One region of the Actinoallomurus sp. NPDC052308 genome, then DNA from elsewhere that is predicted to be linked to it. Evidence: riboswitches for the same ligand, from Rfam matches in the RefSeq annotation. Region 1 holds a riboswitch; the other holds the start of a gene.
The links. Region 1 has a riboswitch for S-adenosylmethionine ahead of AB0L00_RS21335 (aminotransferase class V-fold PLP-dependent enzyme). Riboswitches for the same ligand answer to the same signal wherever they lie in the genome.

Region 1 (5,138 bases):
CGCCGCCGAATCGGCAACACCCGTCGAGTCCGGAGCCGCTGATCACCATGACGCCACTCGACCCGACACCGACCCTCGACCCGGCATCGCCCCGGCCGTGCGACCCACGGCGGGCAGCCCGTCAGCGGTCATGGTCGGCGAAAGCCCGTCGACCATGACCGCCGTGCACGCCCTGCCTGAGGGCGAGAAGTCCAAGCCGCCGAAGAAACCGAAGAAGCAGCGGAGCCGGCGGGCCAAGTGGCTCCGCCGCACGACGTACGTCCTCGGCGTGCTGATCCTGCTGCCCGTCGCCGCGTTCGTCGTCGCCTACCTGATGACGCCGGTCCCGAGCTCCGCGCAGCCCGACGCCGTGAAGGAGGCGTCGGTCTTCTACTACAGCGACGGCAGCGTCCTGCTCCGCACCGGCAAGAACCGCCAGCCGGTGCCCCTGTCCCAGGTGCCGAAGCCGGTCCGGGACGCCGTCATCTCGGCGGAGAACCGCAGCTTCTACAGCGACCCCGGCGTGTCCTTCAAGGGCACCGCGCGGGCGTTCTGGGCCACGGCGACCGGCGGGTCGCTACAGGGCGGGTCCACCATCACCCAGCAGATGGTCCGCAACTACTACAGCGGCCTCAGCCAGCAGCGCACCGCGTCGCGGAAGCTCAAGGAGATCATGATCGCGCTCAAGGTCGGGCGCGAGAAGGACAAGAGCTGGATCCTCCAGAATTACCTCAACACCATCTACTTCGGCCGCGACTCCTACAGCATCGAGTCGGCCGCGCAGGCGTACTACGGCAAGGACGTCCAAAAGCTCACCCCGGCCGAGGGCGCGTACCTCGCGGCGGCCATCCAGGTGCCGACCTACGCCGGTGACCTGTCGGTGAAGGGCGCCCTGCCGTACATGCAGGCGCGCTGGAAGTACGTCGTCGACGGCATGGTGCAGATGAAGAGCATCACGCCGCAGGAGGCGGCGGCCATGCGGTTCCCCACGCCGATCAAGCAGAAGACGAAGGACATCTACGGCGGCCAGAAGGGCTACGTGTACGAGCTCGTCAAGGCCGAGCTGAAGCGCATGGGCTACACCGACGACCAGATCGCCAAGGGCGGCCTGAAGGTCCGCACGACGTTCGACAAGGACCTGATGGACGACGCCAAGAAGGCGGTCGAGGACGCCATGCCCTCCGGCGTCTCCAAGAAGGTGATGGCGGGCCTGGTGTCGATCGACCCGTCCAACGGCGAGGTCAACGCGTTCTACGGCGGCAAGGACTACCTGGACCAGGCGTTCAACTCCGCGTTCGACGCCAAGGTGCAGCCGGGATCGGGGTTCAAGCCGTACGTGCTGGCGGCGGCCCTGGACGACGGGATGTCGCTGGACGACTACGTCGACGGCAGCAACGACCAGACGTTCGACGGCAGCGACAAGCCGATCCAGAACGACAACAACGAGGACTTCGGCCCGGTGAACCTCGTCACCGCCACGCAGAACTCCATCAACACCGCCTACGTCAACATCGCCCAGAAGATCGGGAACGACAAGGTGATGAAGATGGCGGAGAAGCTCGGCATCCCCGAGTCGCAGCTCACCGCCAACGGGGCGAACACCGCCGTGACGTTCCCGCTCGGCGTCATCGACGTCAGCGTGGAGCAGCAGGCCGCCGCGTACGCCGCCTTCGCCTCCGAGGGCGTGTACCACGCCCCGCACGTCATCCGGTCGGTCACCGACCGGGACGGCAAGAAGCGCACCGAGCCGACCGACGGCACCCGGGTCTTCAGCAAGCAGGTCGCCCGTGACGCGACGTACGCCATGCAGAAGGTCGTCGACAACGGCACCGGTTACAAGGCCGCGCTGCCCGACCGGAACGCGGCCGGCAAGACCGGCACCACGTCCAGCGGCAAGCAGATCTGGTTCAACGGGTTCATCCCGCAGCTCGCGACCTCGGTGGCCGTCTTCCGGACCGACAACAAGGCGCTCAGCCTGCCCGGCTACTCCGCGTACGGCGGCGACCTGCCGGCCAAGATCTGGCACGACTACCTCGTCAAGGCCGACGAGAACATGTCGGTGAAGCAGTTCGGCGACCCCTCGGTGTACGTCGGCCAGCGTCAGTGGCCGCCGTCGTACGCACCCGTCCAGCCGCGGCCGTACCCGACCTTCTCGCGGCCCCGGACGACTCGGCCGTCGGCGCCGACGCACCCGTCGCCGCCGACGCACCCGTCGCCCCCGCCGACCGGCGGCCCGCCCCCCGGCGGCCCGCCGACCGGCCAGCCGACGGGCCGGGTGTACGACTCCGGCTCGGAGTGAGCGATCCGAGCGCCCGCGGGCGCTCGGACCTCAGTGACGGCCCTTGGCCAGGGCGGCCGGCTGCCGCCGGCCTCAGTGACAGGCCTTGGCCAGGGCGGCCGGCTGCCGCTGGACGGCCGCCTGCATTCCGGAGATGTCGCGCGGGGTCATGCCGGTGCTGACACCCCGCCACTCGGTGGCCATGCCGCTCAGCGTGCGCTTGACCTTCCGGTCGTCGGACTCACGGGCGAGCGCGTCGAACCGGGTGGCGAGGGTCGCCGCCGCCTGCTTCCACCCGGTGATGTCGTCCGGTGAGATGCGGTTGAGCGTCGCGTTGTAGGTCCCGACCGCCTTGACGGCGTCGTCGCACACCTGGCCCTTGTTCGTCCCGACGGCGCAGCCGGCCGCGCACACCGCCACCAGCGCGGCCCCCACCGGCCACCGCCATCCACTCCGCATTACCCGCTCCCTTCGACGTTGCCTGCCGGTATTAGACGCGCGGAAGCGGTCATGTGATCGCGAATAGGCAGAGTCCGGACGGTGCTCTATAATCCCGATCAGGTCACGAGTGCCAGCGTTGAGCCCCGGCTTGCTGGCCGGCAACCCTCCGTCCGTGGCGGGGTGCCCCGGGTGATGACCGGGTTCGGCACGACCGTGCCGGACAAGCGCGGACCCCTCGTGGGGTCCCAGGCCCCGCTGGAGGTGCGTGTTGTCCGCTGTCCTCGATCTGCCCGCCGTCGCCCGTCCCACTCTTCGTGTCGTCGGCGCGGGTGTTCCCGTCCCCGTGGCCGGTGGCCGCACCGTTTCGTACGCGAACCTCGACTACGCGGCGAGCGCGCCCTGTCTGGAGGCGGTGCGCGACGCGCTCGACGCCGCCCTCCCCTACTACAGCAGCGTGCACCGCGGCGCGGGCTACGCGTCGCAGGTGACGACCGACCGGTACGAACGCGCCCGTCGCGTCGTACGCGAGTTCGTCGGCGCCTGGCACCGGGACGCCGTGGTGTTCACCCGCAACACCACCGACGCGATGAACCTCCTCGCGCACGCCCTGCCGCACGGCACCACGGTCGTCGTCTTCGAGTCCGAGCACCACGCGAGCCTGCTGCCCTGGGGGCGCGGCCACCGGGTCGTACGGCTCGCCGCCCCCGACTCCCCGACCGCGGCCGTCACGGCCGCCGGGGAGGCCCTCGCCGCGGCGCCGTCCGGGCCGCGCCTGCTCGTCGTCACCGCCGCGTCGAACGTCACCGGCGAACTGTGGCCCCTCGCCGAGCTCGCCGCCGTCGCCCGCGCGCACGGCGCCCGCATCGCGGTGGACGCCGCGCAGCTCGTCCCGCACCGGCCGTTCGACATGGGCGCGCTCGACGTGGACTACGTCGCCTTCTCCGGGCACAAGCTCTACGCGCCGTTCGGCGCCGGCTGCCTCGTGGGCCGCGCCGACTGGCTGCGCGCCGCGGAGCCGTACCTGCTGGGCGGCGGCGCCACCGCGAGCGTCGGCGAGCACGTGACGTGGTCCACCGACCCGCAGCAGCGGCACGAGGCCGGCACGCCGAACGTCCTCGGCGTCGTCGCCCTCGCCGCCGCCTGCGAGGCGCTGACCGACTGGGACGCCCTCGTCGCGGAGGAGGAGCGGCTCCTGGCGCGGCTGCGGAGGGGGCTGGCGGCGATCCCCGGCGTACGGGAGCTGTCGCTGTGGGGCGACCGGCATCCGCGCGTCGGCATCGTGTCGTTCGTCGTGGAGGGGCGCGAGTCCCGTGCCGTCGCCACGGCGCTCTCCGAGGAGTACGGCATCGGCGTGCGCGACGGGAAGTTCTGCGCGCACCCCCTCGTCCGGCGGCTGGTCGGCGCGGGAGACGGCGGCTGCGGCGACGGTGACGGCACCGCCCTGCGGGCGAGCATCGGCATCGGCACGACGGACGAGCACATCGACCGCCTGCTGACCGCCCTCCGCCGACTGTCCCGCTGAGCCCGACCCGGTGCGGTCGGCCCCGGGAGGTCCGCCCGCGAGGCCCGAGTCGGTACCCCCCGGATGCGGCCGACCTGGTGCAACGGGCCCGGTGCGGCCGGCCCGGTGCGGTCGGCCCGGTGCGGTCCGCCCGGGAGGCCGACCCGTGCGGCCGGCCCAGTGCCGCCCCCGATCCGGCCGGACCCGGTGCAACCGACCCCGCGCGGTCGGCCCGGTGAGATCGGCCGGATGAGGCCAGCCGGGCGTGGCCGGCTCTCAGGAGATGGGCTCGCCGGCGGCAAGACCGCAGGAGGCGAGCCCCGGCGGGGGGCGGCAGATCACTCCTGAGACAGCAGCGTGTAACGTGGCCAAAAGGGGCAAATGATACCGATTAGTCCTGATTGGTCCGATCGACTGGTGGTACTCGTGCGCACCGCCGGTTTGCTCCCGGTACGGTGGACACCTTGTGCAAAGAGCTTCCGGGGGGTGGCCAATGACCGACACATGGGAGCCCGCTAACCAACTGGAGCAGCAGCTTGGCGAGGTGCTGCGCGCCGGGGACCAGAACGCCTACTTCAGGCTGCTGAGCGTGGCCGAGCTCGTCGTCCCGGTGCCGCAGACGGAGCCCAACGCCTCCGGACAGCCCGCGTTCACGTGGCCGACCAGCGTCCACGAGGGGCGCACCCACGTGCTCGCCTACACGTCCGTCGAGTCGGCGCGCCGCCACCTCGGCCCCGGCTACGAGCAATTCGTACGGATGTCGCTGGTGGAGATGGCGCAGTCCTGGCCGGACGCCGACTGGTGGCTCGCGGTCAACTCCGGGATGCCGATCGAGGCCTACCTGCCCGCCTGGTTCCTCAACCAGATCACCGCGGACCAGGTGAGGGCCGAGCAGCGACCGCACGTCCCGGAGGCGGCTCCCACCCCGGCCGCTCAGCC
Region 2 (5,138 bases), on a different contig from region 1:
TCCGGTCGGCGAGCGTACCCCGGTCGGCGTACGACATGACGAAGTACGGCCGGCGGTCCTCGAGCTCGCCGATGTCATGGACCCGCACCAGGCGTTCGGAGTCGGCGCGGCGCAGGATCCGGGCTTCTTCCAGGAACCGGTTGCGTACGTCAAGGTCGTCGATGAGACCTCCGGCCAGCACTTTGATGGCCACCGGGGCGTCGAGCAACTCGTCGTGGGCGAGCCACACGGAGGCGAATGCCCCGGATCCGAGGACACGATCGATTCGGTAACGACCGACGGCTGAAGGCATGGACACCCCCGTATCATGCCCAAAGCCGGGCGATATCGAGGGCGAGGCGGGGTCATGGCGTACGACGAGCGGACCGAGGAACTGGCGACGCGTGCTGCGGGAGGTGACCGGAACGCGTTGAACGAACTGCTCCGCGTGATCGAGCCGGACGTTCTGCGGCACTGCTCCCGGTTCCTGCCCTGCCGCCAGGATGCCGAGGAGGCCTGCCAGGACGCCCTCATGCAGGTCGCCCGCAACATCGGCCGGTTCGAAGGGCGGTCGCGGTTCAGCACGTGGCTGCACGTGGTCGTGGCCAACTCCGCGCGCTCGACGTACCGGTCGCTCAAGCGCCGCTCGGTCGAGCAGGCGGGGGAGCTGCCCCAACAGCGCCCGGACCCGCATCGTACGAGCGTCATCGCCGGCTCGCGCGTCGACATCCTCGACGCGATGGAGGACCTGGAGCGGCGCAAGCCCGACCTGATCGAGGCCCTGGTGCTGCGCGACGTGTCCCAGCTGGAGTACAGCGAGATCGCCCAGCAGCTCAACCTGCCGCTCGGCACGGTGAAGTCGCGCATCCACGAGGCCCGCAAACAGTTCCGGCAGGCGCTCGGCAACGACTACGGATCAGCCGCCCAGTCCTGATCGACGAGGCGGGCCGGCGCTCGCGACGGCGGACGCCGATGGTTTCGGCGTCCGCCCGGCGCGGCGGATCGGCGGCGCGTCTACGGTCGGCGGTCCAGGGCGTCGAGCTGGGCGGCGAACCAGCGCTGCGGCGGCAGGGCCGTCGCGGCGGCGGTCAGCCGGGCGCAGCGCTCGGCGCGCTCGGCGCGCGGCATGAGCAGTGCCTGGTTCAGGGCCTCCGCCGTCTGTGACACGTCGAACGGGTTGATCATCAACGCGTCCTCGTCGAGTTCGGCGGCGGCGCCCGCCGCGCGGGACAGCACCAGGGCACAGCCGTCCTCGGACAGCACCGGCCCCTCCTTGGCGACGAGGTTCATGCCGTCCCGGATCGGGTTCACGAGCAGGACGTCCGCCAGGCCGTACGCCGCGAGCGAGCGCGGATAGTCGTCGTTGACCTGGAGGATCAGCGGCTCCCAGCCCGCGTCGCCGAACTCGTCGGAGATCTCGGCCGCCATCCGCTGCACGGCGGCGGTGTACTCGCGGTACTCCGGCAGGTCGTGCCGCGAGGGGTAGGCGAAGGCCAGGTGCACGACCCGGCCGTGCCACTCCGGATGCTTGGCCAGCAGTTCCCGGTAGGCCGCGAGCCCCCGCACGATGTTCTTGGACAGCTCGGTGCGGTCGATCCGCACGATCAGCTTGCGATCGCCGACCTGCTCGCGCAGGGCCTGTCTGCGGGCCCGCACGTCGGATTCGGCGGCGCGGGCGCGCAGCGACACGCCGTCGACGCCGAGCCCGTGCACGCCGACCCGGGTGACGCGCCCGGCGTGGACGACCGTACGGGCGACGCGGTCGACCTTCGCCCGCAGCACGGAGGCGCAGCAGTCGATGAACGCGTCGGCCCAGTGCTCGGCGTGGAAACCGGCGTGGTCGGCGCCGAGGACGCCCTCGAGCACCTGGCGGCCGATGTCGTCGGGCAGCAGGCAGTAATACTCCGGGGGCGCCCACGGCGTGTGCGAGAAGTGCGCGATCTTCAGGTCGGGGCGGCGCTCCCGCAGCATGCCCGGGGCGAGCGTCAGGTGGTAGTCCTGGATCGCCACCTTCGCGCCGGGCCGGGCGTCCCGGGCGAGCGCGTCGGCGAACGCCGCGTTGTACGCCTCGTACGACTGCCAATCCCGCCGGGAGCGCGCGTCGAAGTGCGGGCTGTTCGGGGTGTCGTACAGCATGTGGTGGACGAACCACAGCGTCGAGTTGGCGACGGCGTTGTACGCGCGGTGGAAGGTGCCGGCCGGGATGTCCAGCATGCGGACCGCGCCGGCGCCGTACTCGTCCAGCCGCCCGTCCTCCGCCCGGCGGACCGCGGCGCGGTCGGCGTCCGACAGCGCCGCGCAGATCCACAGGATGTCCCCGTCCAGGCCGGCCATGGCCGAGACCAGACCGCCGCCGCCGCGCCGGACCGAGAGCGTGCCGTCGTCGGCGAGCTTGAAGGAGACGGGTCCGCGGTTGGACGCGACCAGGACCTGCGAGTCATCCATGTGGGGAGCGTAACCGGAGGACGTGAACGGGGGGCGAGGAAGGTCCAGTGGTCGGACACTTCGGGATGACATTCCACACAGGTCCCACTCCGGGCCGCCCGGGCATGTCACCCCGCTGAATCCGCACGTGGACAGGGCCTGTCGACGACGCGCCCCCGGACGGGAGCGGGCCGGAACCGGCCGCGCCGGCGTCTCGGGACCTGAGACGCGCTTGGCGGAGAACCGGTCGGTCACGTATACAAGTCGTCGGACGACAACTTAATAACGCTCATCCAGAGGGGTGGAGGGACCGGCCCGTTGAAGCCCCGGCAACCCTCCCGGACATGCGGTTCACAGCGTGCGACGACGCGTCGCCGACTCGCCCCAGCGAGGCCGCCCGGGACAGGTGCCAACTCCGGCTCGTGACCAAGGTGGCACGGGAAAGATGAGGAGAAAGGCCTCGCTTCATGTCGCAGACCGCCGCCCGAAACCTCGGCCCCGCGACCGCATTGACGTGCCGTGAATGCGGACAGTCCTACGATCTGGGCCCTCGCTACGCCTGTGAGCTGTGTTTCGGCCCCCTTGAGGTCTCCTACGACCACACCGGCGTGACCCGGGAGCAGATCGAGTCCGGGCCGCGCAACATCTGGCGTTACCGGGGCCTGCTGCCGGTTCCGTCGAACGTCATCGACACGCCGAACACCGAGCCCGGCTTCACCCGCCTCGTACGCGCCGACAACCTCGCCGAGTCGCTGGGCCTGCGGTCGCTGTGGGTCAAGGACGACAGCGGCAACCCCACCCACTCCTTCAAGGACCGCGTGGTGGCGGTCGCGCTCGCCGCCGCCCGTGAGCTGGGTTTCAAGGTGCTGGCCTGCCCGTCCACCGGTAACCTCGCCAACGCGGTCGCGGCCGCGGCGGCGCGCGCCGGCATCCGCAGCGCCGTCTTCGTGCCCTCCGACCTCGAGAGCCAGAAGATCATCACGACGGCGGTGTACGGCGGGACGTTCGTCACCGTCGACGGCAACTACGACGACGTCAACCGGCTGGCCTCCGAGCTCGCCGGTGAGCAGGAGGACTGGGCGTTCGTCAACGTGAACGTGCGGCCGTACTACGCCGAGGGTTCCAAGACCATCGGGTACGAGATCGCCGAGCAGCTCGGCTGGCGGCTGCCCGAGCAGATCGTGGTCCCGGTCGCGTCCGGCTCGCAGCTCACGAAGATCGACAAGGCGTTCCAGGAGTTCATCAAGCTCGGCCTGGTCGAGGACCGGCCGTACAAGATCTTCGGCGCCCAGGCGACCGGCTGCTCGCCCGTCTCGGCCGCGTTCAAGGCCGGCCACGACGTCGTGCAGCCCGTCAAGCCCTCGACCATCGCCAAGTCCCTCGCGATCGGCAACCCGGCCGACGGGCCGTACGTCCTCGACGCCGTGCGCCGCACCGGAGGGGCCGTCGAGGACGTCTCGGACGAAGAGGTCGTCGACAGCATCGGCCTGCTCGCCCGCACCGAGGGCATCTTCGGGGAGACGGCGGGCGGCGTGACGCTGGGCGCGCTGCGCAAGTTGCTGTCGGCCGGTGTGCTCGACCCCGACGCCGAGACGGTGTTCATCAACTCCGGTGACGGCCTCAAGACCCTGGACGCGGTGGCCCCGGTCGCCAAGCCGTCCGCGAACATCGCCCCGACCCTCGAGGCATTCCGAAAGGCAGGTCTGGCGTGAGCTCGATCAGTGTCCGCATCCCGACGATCCTGCGCAGCTACACGGGCGGCGAGGCCGAGGTGAAGGCGACGGGATCGACCGTGCGCGAGGTCGTCGCCGACCTGGAGGCCAACTACTCCGGCATCGCCGCCCGCATCCTCGACGACAACGGCAGGATCCGGCGGTTCGTCAACGTGTACGTGGGTGAGGAGGACGTGCGGTTCGCCGACGGCCTCGACACGGCCACGCCCGACGGCGCCCAGATCTCCATCATCCCGGCCGTCGCCGGCGGCTGATCCGCTGAACCTACGGCTGAACCGCGGAGTTCGCGGCTGATCCGCTGATCCGCCGAACCTGCGGCCGTCGTCCCGGGCGGGCGACGGCGCTCACGGGTGACACCCCGTGAGCGAGACTCCCCGCGATCCCCGGTGTTCACCGAGTCCATCGACTCGGCGAGCACCGGGGATCATGCGTTGGGCCGCCGAAATGTCGGACTCGAGGTGGTCTGCTCCACGCTCCTGAGCGGGAATTGCGTTTTCCTTATCCGGATTTTTGGACATCGACGGTTAGTTCCGGTTCGGGGATCCCGACTTTTGACCAGCATCGGCCGCCCGCACTTCTGGGGTAAAGGCTGTTCCACGGACGGTAGCCGTGTGTAGGGTCGGCGATGGCCGCCGCAGCCGAGTCGGCGGGCGATCGACGGGTTCCGCAGTGGTCCGCGGGCTCGAATCAGTAACCGTGGCCATTGGTCGCGGGAATTGCCCGGGTGGGAGTTGTTTGGAATGGCGCAAGGCACCGTCAAATGGTTCAACGCGGACAAAGGCTACGGCTTCATCGCGGTCGACGGTGGCAGGGATGTGTTCGTGCACTACTCGGCCATCGTCGCGGATGGCTACCGCAGCCTCGAGCAGGGGCAGCGGGTCGAGTTCGAGATCACGCAGAGCGACCGCGGGCCGCAGGCGGACGCGGTTCGGGCGCTCTAAGTCCCATAGCCTGACGGAGGCCCGGCGCTTCGGCGCCGGGCCTCCGGCCGTGGAGCGCGCT

Region 2: linked by a shared signal. The riboswitch ahead of thrC (threonine synthase) and the one ahead of AB0L00_RS21335 (aminotransferase class V-fold PLP-dependent enzyme) in region 1 are both predicted to bind S-adenosylmethionine.

Annotation. Positions count from the first base shown of each region.
Region 1 is NZ_JBFAUM010000007.1:250,278-255,415, reverse strand. It holds gene AB0L00_RS21345 (transglycosylase domain-containing protein) at 164-2,278, shown strand; gene AB0L00_RS21340 (hypothetical protein) at 2,351-2,716, opposite strand; SAM riboswitch class IV at 2,818-2,931, shown strand; gene AB0L00_RS21335 (aminotransferase class V-fold PLP-dependent enzyme) at 2,967-4,220, shown strand; gene AB0L00_RS21330 (SseB family protein) at 4,693-5,138, shown strand, end outside.
Region 2 is NZ_JBFAUM010000002.1:778,383-783,520, reverse strand. It holds gene AB0L00_RS09735 (protein kinase) at 1-292, opposite strand, end outside; gene AB0L00_RS09730 (RNA polymerase sigma factor) at 347-913, shown strand; gene AB0L00_RS09725 (trehalose-6-phosphate synthase) at 994-2,424, opposite strand; SAM riboswitch class I at 2,690-2,855, shown strand; gene thrC (threonine synthase) at 2,871-4,115, shown strand; gene AB0L00_RS09715 (MoaD/ThiS family protein) at 4,112-4,390, shown strand; gene AB0L00_RS09710 (cold-shock protein) at 4,877-5,077, shown strand.